One region of the Mesorhizobium sp. B2-1-8 genome, then DNA from elsewhere that is predicted to be linked to it. Evidence: predicted binding sites of a transcription regulator. Region 1 holds the regulator's gene; the other holds the start of a gene.
The links. Region 1 encodes LexA, which represses DNA repair genes until DNA is damaged. Its sites were predicted from a motif close to TGTTCNNNNTGTGTTCNG; they were not measured.

Region 2: the regulator LexA is predicted to act here: its motif matches at 1,900-1,917, upstream of FJ970_RS24330 (sel1 repeat family protein).

The regions. Positions count from the first base shown of each region.
Region 1 is NZ_CP083952.1:3,944,520-3,949,635, reverse strand. Features, by position in the region: gene FJ970_RS19305 (ABC transporter substrate-binding protein) at 1-807, opposite strand, end outside; gene FJ970_RS19300 (GntR family transcriptional regulator) at 961-1,734, shown strand; gene lexA (transcriptional repressor LexA) at 2,145-2,888, shown strand; gene FJ970_RS19290 (ComEC/Rec2 family competence protein) at 2,882-5,116, opposite strand, start outside.
Region 2 is NZ_CP083952.1:4,929,630-4,934,745, forward strand. Features, by position in the region: gene FJ970_RS24325 (branched-chain amino acid ABC transporter substrate-binding protein) at 1-1,078, opposite strand, end outside; gene FJ970_RS24330 (sel1 repeat family protein) at 1,511-1,777, opposite strand; gene FJ970_RS24335 (DUF2147 domain-containing protein) at 2,216-2,557, shown strand; gene FJ970_RS24340 (hypothetical protein) at 2,770-2,925, shown strand; gene FJ970_RS24345 (hypothetical protein) at 2,960-3,154, shown strand; gene FJ970_RS24350 (AMP nucleosidase) at 3,272-4,732, shown strand; gene FJ970_RS24355 (endonuclease/exonuclease/phosphatase family protein) at 4,880-5,116, shown strand, end outside.

The sequences.
Region 1 (5,116 bases):
CTGCGTATAATTGACCGCGAAGCTTGCCGGCACGGTGCCGTTGCGGACCGCGCTGTCATCGGAATTTACGACCGGAATACCGGCCTGGCGGGCAGCCGCGGAGACAGCGGCGATCGCCGGCTGGATCAGGTTCGAAGCCGGGCCGTAGATCACGTCGGCCTTGCCGGCGAGCGAGGCGATGCGCTGCTGGATGTCATTGACGTTGTCGATGCCGACTTCCACGACCTCGAAGCCGGCGGCGGGTGCCGCCGCCTTGATCTTTTCGACCAAGGCAACGTCGTTGGCCTCGCCCGGATTGTAAGGCACGCCAAAGCGCTTGGCATTCGGCAGCAGCTTCTTGGTGAAGGCCATTACCGCGGCGACGTCCTGCAGGTCGCTGGCGCCGGTCATGCCTTCGTCTCCGGAGTCCCATGACGGTACCAGCTTGGCTGCCACCGGATCGGTGACCGCGGCAAAGACGATCGGAATGCCGGAGCCCGCGAGCGCCTTCTTGGCAATCTGCGAGACCGGCGTGGTGATGGTGTAGATCAGCTTGGGCTGCTCCGCCTGCAGCTTGGCGATCATCTGCGGCACCAGCGATGCATCGAAATTCGTATGGCTCTCCGTATAGACGACGTCCTTGCCCTCGACGAAGCCCTTGTCCGTCAGCGCCTTCTTGAAGCCGGCTATGGCGGCGTTGAGCTGGGGGTGCTCGCCGAAATTGGCGATGCCGATGCGTATCTGATCGGCGGCGGCACTGCCGGCATTCACCATCAATGCGCCGGCCAGGAACAAACCCGACAACCAAGCGGATTTCGACTTCAACATCATTTCCTCCCAGATTTGATCAGCGCCGCTTGGAGCGCGGCTACTGCAGCGATCATTGTCAATCCGCCGGCCCGTGTCAAATATTATATATAATTCTTGCCACGCCCCGACATCATATATAATTTTTCACTGCCAGACGACGGATGGACCGCGATGCAGGATCAAACCAGCTCCACAAAGACGGAGGCAGCCTATCAGCTGTTGCGGCGCGATATCCTGACCACGCGCCTAATGCCCGGCGCCCCGCTCAAGCTGAGTGCGCTGCGCGGTACCTATGGCGTTGGCTGGACGCCGTTGCGAGAAGCCTTGTCGCGGCTCGAGGCCGAACGCCTTGTCACCGCCATCAGCAATCGCGGCTTTACCGTGGCTCCGGTATCGCGGGCCGAACTGGAGGACCTGGCGCGCGCCAGGATGGTGGTCGAGATCCCCCTATTCCTCGAATCGATGGAGAAAGGCAGCAAGGAGTGGGAGGATGCTGTCGTCACCGCCCACTACCGGCTCTCCCGCTGCAAGACCGCGGTCGACGATCCCTCGGATGCGGCCGTCGACAAATGGGACGAGAACCACGAGGCTTTCCATGCGGCGCTGCTGAGCGCCGCCACATGCGATTGGCTGCTGCGTTTCCGCTCGACAATCTCGGATCAGCTGCGCCGGCATCATCGTTTTCTTGGTCTGGCGCCGACATTGCGGGCCGCGGCTGGCCTCAAGGATGGCTATGAAGAGGCGATGGAGGCACTGCGTGAAGCGATTGCGATCGAACACCATACCGCGATCATGGAAGCGGCACTCGATCGTGACGTCGAGCGGGCCAAGGCGCTGATGACTGCGCATATCGGCTACACCCTGCATGTCTATGTCCACAGCGAAGACAGCGGCGCGACCGAGTACGCCGCCCGCGCCGGCAGCTTGAAAGCTGTCGCCGGATGACTTCAGCGCTTCCGCGACGCCTGTTCGCACGCACTTGATCGGAGCCGGCCGGACGCCTGGATCCGTCGCTACCCCGAAGCTACAATCGTTGGCGTTTTGGTTTCGTTTCGTTCCGCGAATAATGGATCCATAATTTTTACGATCCATCCCCGGAAAAGCCCTCAAAAAGACTGATGCCAAGCCTCGGCGGAGGATGGGCCACAGCCCATTAACCAAAACGATTTCAATGTCCTTGCCGACAGCGGAAAGGGTCGATTGCCGTCCGCTGTCGCGGGCAAAAAACTTCAGACGCCTTAACAAATTCATTAAACTTTAAACGGTTGCGGAACACAACTGGAACAGATAGTGTTTGTTCTGGGTTTGTTTTTCGATTCTGGTTCAGACCTTCGTTCACTGCCTTGGGGGCCGCCATGCTGACACGCAAGCAACATGAACTGCTGATGTTCATCCACGAACGGCTCAAGGAAAGCGGGATACCGCCCTCTTTCGACGAGATGAAGGAAGCGCTCGATCTTGCCTCCAAGTCGGGGATCCATCGCCTGATCACGGCGTTGGAGGAACGCGGCTTCATTCGCCGGCTGCCCAACCGGGCGCGCGCGCTGGAAGTGCTGCGGCTGCCGGACTCGATCGCGCCGGGCCTCAATGCGGCGAAGAAGTTCTCGCCAAGCGTCATCCAGGGCAGCCTTGGCCAAGGCGGTCTCGGCCGCCAGATCAGGCCGGCGGCGGCGCCTTCTCGCCTGCCCGCGGCCGGTAACGACGACGATGCGGTTTCAGCCGTGTCCATCCCGGTCATGGGCCGTATCGCCGCCGGTGTGCCGATCGATGCCATCCAGCATCAGACGCATTCGATTTCGGTGCCGCCGGACATGATCATGGGCGGCGAGCACTATGCGCTGGAGGTCAAGGGCGACTCGATGATCGAGGCCGGTATCTTCGACGGCGACACGGTCATCATCCGCAATGCCGATACGGCAAGTCCGGGCGAAATCATCGTGGCGCTGGTCGATGAGGAGGAAGCAACGCTGAAGCGGTTTCGCCGCAAGGGCGCTTCGATCGCGCTCGAAGCCGCCAATCCAGCCTACGAAACACGCATCTTCGGGCCAGACAGGGTCAAGGTGCAGGGCAAACTGGTCGGGCTGATAAGACGCTACTGAACCGGTTTGCCATCGGGTTTGTCAGGCTTTTTATAGGGCGGCAGCCCCCTCGCCTCGCGTGAGAATTTTCGCTGCTCGTGCCAGGGCCGGTATGGTCCGTCGACGGCGAATTCGATCGCAGCCGGGCTCGTGGCCGACTGGGGATCGAAGAAGACGGCGGCACTCCCCTTGCGGGCCAGTTGCCGTTTCGTGACAACGAGAACCAGCGGATTGTGGCAGGCGTCATAGGCGGTCGCGTCATTGACGACGATCAGGTCGGCGAAGGCGCAGGCCTTCCAGGTGTTCTTGCGATCCTCGACATAGGCGATGATCGCGCCGGAGGGGTGCCTGGCAAGACACAGGCCTTCACGGCAATAGAACGGCGATCCCTGCGGCAGGTCGGTGGGAGCGGCGATATCGAATTGCCCGTCCGTCTTGTCGAACATTTCCGGTTTAACGATTGTTTCGGAGATCAGGGCGCGTTTCCAGTTTTCGGCTGCGAATTCGTTCGGACGTTCCCGGTTGACGGCCAGTTCGCCATTGCCGATTGGCATTGCGACCAGCCGCGCGTCTTCCGAGATCAGCACGTCGGGCGTGCGCGTGTGCGACACAGTCAACAGGCCGGCAAGCGCGAACGGCAGCGCGGCAAGCCGCAGCCAGGTCGTCGCCATCGTCGCGATGACCAGCGCGACGGTGACCAGCAGCACGGATTGCTGCGAGATCAGCCCGACCCCATCGATCGGAGAGCGCTCCGATATCCACGCCGATACGGCGATCATCGCCGTCAGGCCCTTGCCCATGAGGTAGAGAGCCGGCCAATCCAACCCGAACGGCATCAGCAACGCGCTGGCGACAGCCAGGAACATCACAACCGATACGATCGGCATGACGGCCAGATTGGCGAACAGGCTGAGCGGCGACACCCGCTGGAAATGCCAGATGGCAAACAGCGCCGTTGCGCTGCCGGCGATGATGGATGTCATTGCCAATCCACCTGTCGCCAAGAGGAACTTTCGCGTCAGGAACCCGGGCAGGGATCGCTTTGGCGGCGGTGGCCTCGTCTTTCCCGCATGGTGGTCGGCCCAGCCGGCATAGGCGCCGACCAAGGCCGCGGTTGCCGCGAACGACATCTGGAAGCTCGGGCCGACGACCTCGTGCGGGGAAACCAGGATGACGGCGATCGCCGAGATCGCCAGATTGCGCATGGTCAGTGCCGCGCGATCGAACAAGACGGCGACCAGCATCACCGCCAGCATGATGAAGCTGCGCTCGGCCGCAACGACGACGCCGGAAATGACGAGATAGGCGGCGATCGAGAAAAGTGCGGCGGCCGCCGCATATTTCTTCACCGGCCGGCGCGCGGAAAAGCCTGGAAACAGCGCGAAGACGCCGCGCAACAGGCCCATGATGGTGCCGGCCACCAGCGCCATATGCAGTCCCGAAATGGAGATGATGTGATAGATGCCGGTACGCCGCATCGCTTCGTTGATTTCATCGGGAATCCCGGCGCGCACGCCGACGATCAGCGCCGCCGCGATCTCGCCTTCGGCGCCGCCAATGCTGCCCCTGATATGGTCGGCGATGGCTTCGCGGGCATTTTCGATGCCAGAAAAAAGGCGTGCCGGCAGCGGCATCTCACCGTCGTCGGCGGAGACAACGGTTGGATTGCCGAGAAAGAAGCCGCTGCCGCCGATGCCGGCGAAATAGCTGTCGAAGGAGAAGTCGTAGCTGTCCGGCCGCACCGGACCGGTCGGCGGCAGCAGTTTGGCATAACCTGTGACAAGCGAGCCGGCGGTCATTTCCGGCGGTATCTTGCGTGCAGAAAGCCGGACCCTTTCCGGCGCATAGCGCAGTTTCGGGCGGGCCGTCGAAATCACGTCCATGGTCAGCCGGATGCGGCCGGTCTCCATTTCTTCGAGCGAGACCACGCGGCCGGTCAACTGCGTCGAGATTTCCGAGCCCAGCATCCGGGTTCCGGCTCGCCATGTTTCGACCTTCGCCGCGAGCAGGCCAAGCACACACAACAGCACTGCCATGAAACACAGATGGGTTTTCGGCCAAGAGCGGGAGACGAAGGCACAGATCGCTGCCAGCATCACGGCCGCGACGAGCTTTGCAAAATCGGGCTCGGACGCCAGCGAAAAGTAGCCGATCGCCCCGACAGCCAGGCAGACCGGCACCAGCAGGAAGGCGATGCCCCGGTCGAGTTCCAACTCCGCCGCCTTGGTCACGCCGTGACGCAGGCGAGG
Region 2 (5,116 bases), 990 kb from region 1:
TGTCGTAGCTGGCATTCTTGAGGTCGCCCTTCTCGTCGAAGGTGACGTCGCCGACAACGGTGCTGATCGGCGTGCCGTTCTTCAACGCTTCGGCAACCTTGGCCGGATCGTCGCTGCCGGCACGCTTGATGCCTTCGGCGAAAGCCTGGACCACGGCGTAGGAGAACAGCGTGAAGCCTTCCGGGACGAAGCCGCCGGCCTTGATCTTCTCGACGGCCGCCTTGGCTTCCGGCTTAGCCTGCGGATCCGACGGGAACACGAACATGGTTCCCTCGCCGGCCGGGCCGGCAACCTGCCAGAACTCCGGCGAGGCGATCGAATCCGGCATGATCAGCTGGAACTTCAGGTTCTGCTCCGCAGCCTGACGCAGGATCAGGCCGGCCTCAGGATGGTAGCCACCGAAATAGACGACATCGGCCTTGAGATCCTTCAGCTTGGTGACAAGTGCCGAATAGTCCTTCTCGCCGGGGTTGATGGCATCATAGTAGACTTCCTTGAGGCCGCCAGCGTTCATGGTCGCCCTGACGGCGTCCGCCACGCCCTGACCGTAGGCGCTCTTGTCGTGCAGGATCACGACATTCTTGCCGGCATACTTCTTGGCGATCCACGGACCGATGAAGGCGCCCTGCGCGTCGTCACGCGTATAAAGACGCATGATCGTCGACCAGCCGTTCTTGGCCGCCGCATCGGTCAGCACCGGGTTCGAGGACGCCGGGCTCATCATCAGCGCCCCGGCTTCGGCATAGACCGCCGAGGCCGGAATGCTCGAACCCGAGCAGGCATGGCCGTCGATGAACTTGACGCCGTTGGCAACGATGCGGTTGGCGACCGACACGGCTTGCTTGGGATCGCACTGGTCGTCCTCAATGTCGAGCTTGATCATCGAGCCGTTGACGCCGCCCGCGGCGTTGATGGCATCGGCCGCGGCCTGTGCGCCTTGCTTGAACTGATCGCCGATGGTCGCGAGCTGTCCGGTCATCGGGCCGACCACCGAGACGGTGATGTCGTCGGCGAATGCGACCGGCCCACTCATCATCAGGCCGAAAATGGCCGCGCTCAAAATCCTCATTTTTTTCATGACAATAGAACTCCTCCACTCACGCGCGGCCGCCCGGCCGCGCTTCTTCCAGAGAAGCGGGACAATTTCATCCTTCATAGGGCCTGTCTAGGCGCATTGCCGCCGCTCGATTGGGCCTGCGCGGCCTCATCCACGCAAAAAGCCACGCCAGCCTTGTTTCGGCTGGTCGTGGCTTTTTTGCCTGTCAGGCTGTTTCCCCGGCGCCCCCGCGCTGTGAACCCAACCCACCTTCCCCGTCTTCCTGTTGGCCATGATCTTGCCGAAACCCCGATTCCACTTTTCGGGATCATGGTCCGTCGCGCGGCTTGGACCTGTCGGCCTGCCGCATTCTCTTTATTGATGGCCTGTGGCCTCGCTATCTGCGCAGCCTTCTCCCTGTTGGCCCGACCGTCTTTCAGCGGTCTTGGCCGGAGCGTCCCCGCCTGACGGATCTCAGTGCATGGTCATCCATTCGCGGGCTTCGCGCAGGGCCTTGGCGATCTCGACCTTCGACATCGCCGCCGACAGTTCCGAGCGCAACTCCGCGGCGCGGGCCGAACCCTTGATGGCGGCGATGTTGAACCATTTGTGGGCGGCAACGACGTCGGTCTCGCAATCGCGACCGGTCGCATACATCATGCCCAGTTCGAAAAGAATGTCGGCCTGGGCAGTTGCCCCCATGGCGCCGAAGCCTGCTTCAAGCATTTCAAAACGTGCCATTTTAGTCCCCTGTCTGGCTCCCGAGAGCTGCCTCCGTTTGTCTTGTCCGGGCCGCTCTTTCGATGCTTTCGAGAATGCCGCGCAGGCTTGAACCCGTCGTTAAATGGCGTGCTTAATTTGAGGAAAACAAAGCTAAAACAAGAGGTAAACGCGGAAATTCGTTAAGGATACGAAGCCAGCAATTCGGCTGGTTTTCGTCAAATTTGACGAAAATTTTTGGGGCCGCAATCAACACTCCGCTAACCACGGGAAACAAACGCGACGCGCCGATCGTTTTCATTTCCGCGCCGACCAGGCGAATTCAGGCGCTTTCAAAATGCCGAAGTCTTCCGTCGCGGCACCGCTTTTGTTTTGACGGAAGCTGAATTAGCTTACGTTTGCGTAAGCGGCAGACCGGCGAGGCCGAGCATCCGGCCGGCTATCCAAAGGGAGGAAGACATGTTTCGAAAAGTGAGCCTGGCCCTGGCGGCCACTTTGATGCTGGGCGGCGCGGCATGGGCCGATCCGATCGAGGGCAACTGGAAAACGCAGGCGGGCGACACCGCGGCCATTTCAGGCGGCGGTTCATTTTCCATCACGCTCAAGTCCGGTAAATATGCCGGCAAGACCATCGGCTCGCTCACGGCAGCCGGCGATAACAAATATACCGGCAACATCACCGATCCGGCAAACGACAAGACCTATTCCGGCAAGGCGACATTATCGGGTGCCTCGCTCAAGATGAGCGGTTGCGTGCTCGGCGGACTGATCTGCAAGAGCCAGATCTGGCACAAGCTCTGATCGTCAATCCCCTTGTGATCTCAAAACGGGGCCTGGCGGGCCCCGTTTTCGTTTTATCGAGGCGCAGGCAGTGGCGCTCGATCGGCATTCGGGTAGCCGGCAAGCCAGCCAATATCCCGTCAATCAATTTGAACCGCAGATGAACGCCGGCATCAGGGCCGGTTCAGAGGCGTCAGCGCATTCTCCGGCGTGTTGAAGGAGACACGGACCCAATGCTTGCTCGCCGCTTCACCATCGTCTGCCTGCTGATGAGCCTGTTTGGAATGTTCTTCGCCATCCTCGTCGCCGAAGCGGGCCGTTCCCCCCGCTCGTGGGACGAAGCCACCAGAATGTGCCGCCTCGCCTGCCCGACCAACCTTCGCCACTGAAACAGAGAACCTCGAAAAGAAAAGCACAGACATCATGAACCGCATCGCCGCCAATCTCTCCAGGATCCTCCGGCTGCTGCCGCGGGCGGCGCTTATCCTGATGCTCCTGGCCGCTCCGGTCCTGGCAGTGCCGATGATGCGCGCCGATGCCGGCTCGACGATCGAGGCGCCGGCGCTCAGAAAGTCCGGCGTCGGGTTCGTGCTGCTGGTCAGCCTGCAGCGCGGATAAAGAAAAAATGGCGCTTTGAGCGCCTTCGGCGGCGAGCCCCCTCCCAACCGCCCGTCCAAGTCTCTATATTGAGCCATGGAAAAGCGAATCTACCCCCAAGCCATCGAATCGGTTGTCATGCCCGAGCCTTTTGGCCGGCAAAGCTTCGACAACGCCAAAAAGGCCGTTGCCGCGCTCGAGGTGCTCTACGACCGCAACACCAAGTTCCTGCGCGACTCCTTTGCGGCACTTGCCGCGGGCGGCGACAGCAGCAAACGTTACCGGGCCTTCTATCCTCAGATCGGCGTCACCACGAGTTCGTTCACCCAGGTCGACTCGCGCCAGGCCTATGGCCACATGCCGACACCAGGTCATTTCGCTACCACGGTCACCCAGCCGATCCTGTTCGAAGCCTATCTCACCGAGCAACTTCGGCTGATCATGCGCAATCACGGGGTGTCGGTGACGGTCTCTGAATCGACCACGCCGATCCCGCTGCATTTTGCTTTCCTGGAAGGCACCTATGTCGACGGCGCCGCTGCCGAACGTATCGAGCGGCCGATCCGCGACCTGTTCGACGTGCCGGACCTCGACGGCACCGACGACCAGATCGCCAACGGTACGTTCGAGGCCGCCTTCGGCGAGCCCCGGCCGCTGGCGCCGTTCACGGCGCAGCGCATCGATTATTCACTGCACCGCATGACGCATTACACCGCAACCAGCCCGCAGCATTTCCAGAACTTCGTGTTGTTCACCAACTATCAGTTCTACATCGACGAGTTCGTCGCCCGCGCCCGCGACCTGATGGAAAAAGGTGGTGACGGCTACGCGGAATTTGTCGAACCTGGCAACGTTATCACCCGGGCCGGGCAGCGCGCGCCCAGCGAGGGCGTAGCGCCGCAGCGCCTGCCGCAGATGCCGGCCTATCATCTGAAGAAGCCGAACCATGGCGGCATCACCATGGTCAATATCGGCGTGGGCCCTTCCAACGCCAAGACCATCACCGACCATATCGCGGTGCTTCGGCCGCATGCCTGGGTGATGCTTGGTCACTGCGCCGGCCTGCGCAACACCCAGGCGCTGGGTGACTATGTGCTGGCGCATGCCTATGTGCGCGAGGACCACGTGCTGGACGACGATCTGCCGGTCTGGGTGCCGATTCCGCCGCTGGCCGAGATCCAGGTTGCGCTGCAGGAAGCGGTCGCCGAGGTCACCGGCCTGTCGGGCTATGATTTGAAGCGCATCATGCGCACCGGCACCGTCGCCACTATCGACAACCGCAACTGGGAACTGCGCGACCAGCGCGGACCGGTGCAGCGCCTGTCGCAGTCGCGCGCGATCGCGCTCGATATGGAATCGGCGACGATCGCGGCCAATGGCTTCCGCTTTCGCGTCCCCTACGGCACGCTGCTGTGCGTTTCCGACAAGCCGCTGCATGGCGAACTGAAATTGCCTGGGATGGCGACCGAGTTCTACAAACGCCAGGTGGCGCAGCACCTGACCATCGGCATCAGGGCGATGGAGAAGCTGGCCGAGATGCCGATGGAGCGGCTGCATTCACGCAAGCTCCGGAGCTTTTCGGAGACAGCATTCCAGTAGGCGTCGCGCGAAGCCTCGGCGAGGCAATTCGTCGTCTTGCTCAGGCCGCAATTTGGCCGATAAGCAAATCGAACGGATCGACAGGTGGCATTCAGCGGACACGACCTCGCAGACACGACCTCAATGACAACAGGCGCGCGCTTGAACATGACGGCTGGGCTGGCATTCCTGGCGATGACGGCATTGTCGGCGGCTTTGTTGGCCGGGTTCTTCGGCGCGCTGCACCCCGCTTTCGATTCCTTCTCGCATTTCCGCATTCACCTCAGCGTGCTGATGGCGCTTTTGGCGCTGCCCCTGCTTGCGAGTTCCTACCGGCTGCAGGCGGCCGCGGCACTGCTCTTCGCCATCGGCGGCCTGGCCACGACGGCAAGCGCGTTGCCCAGG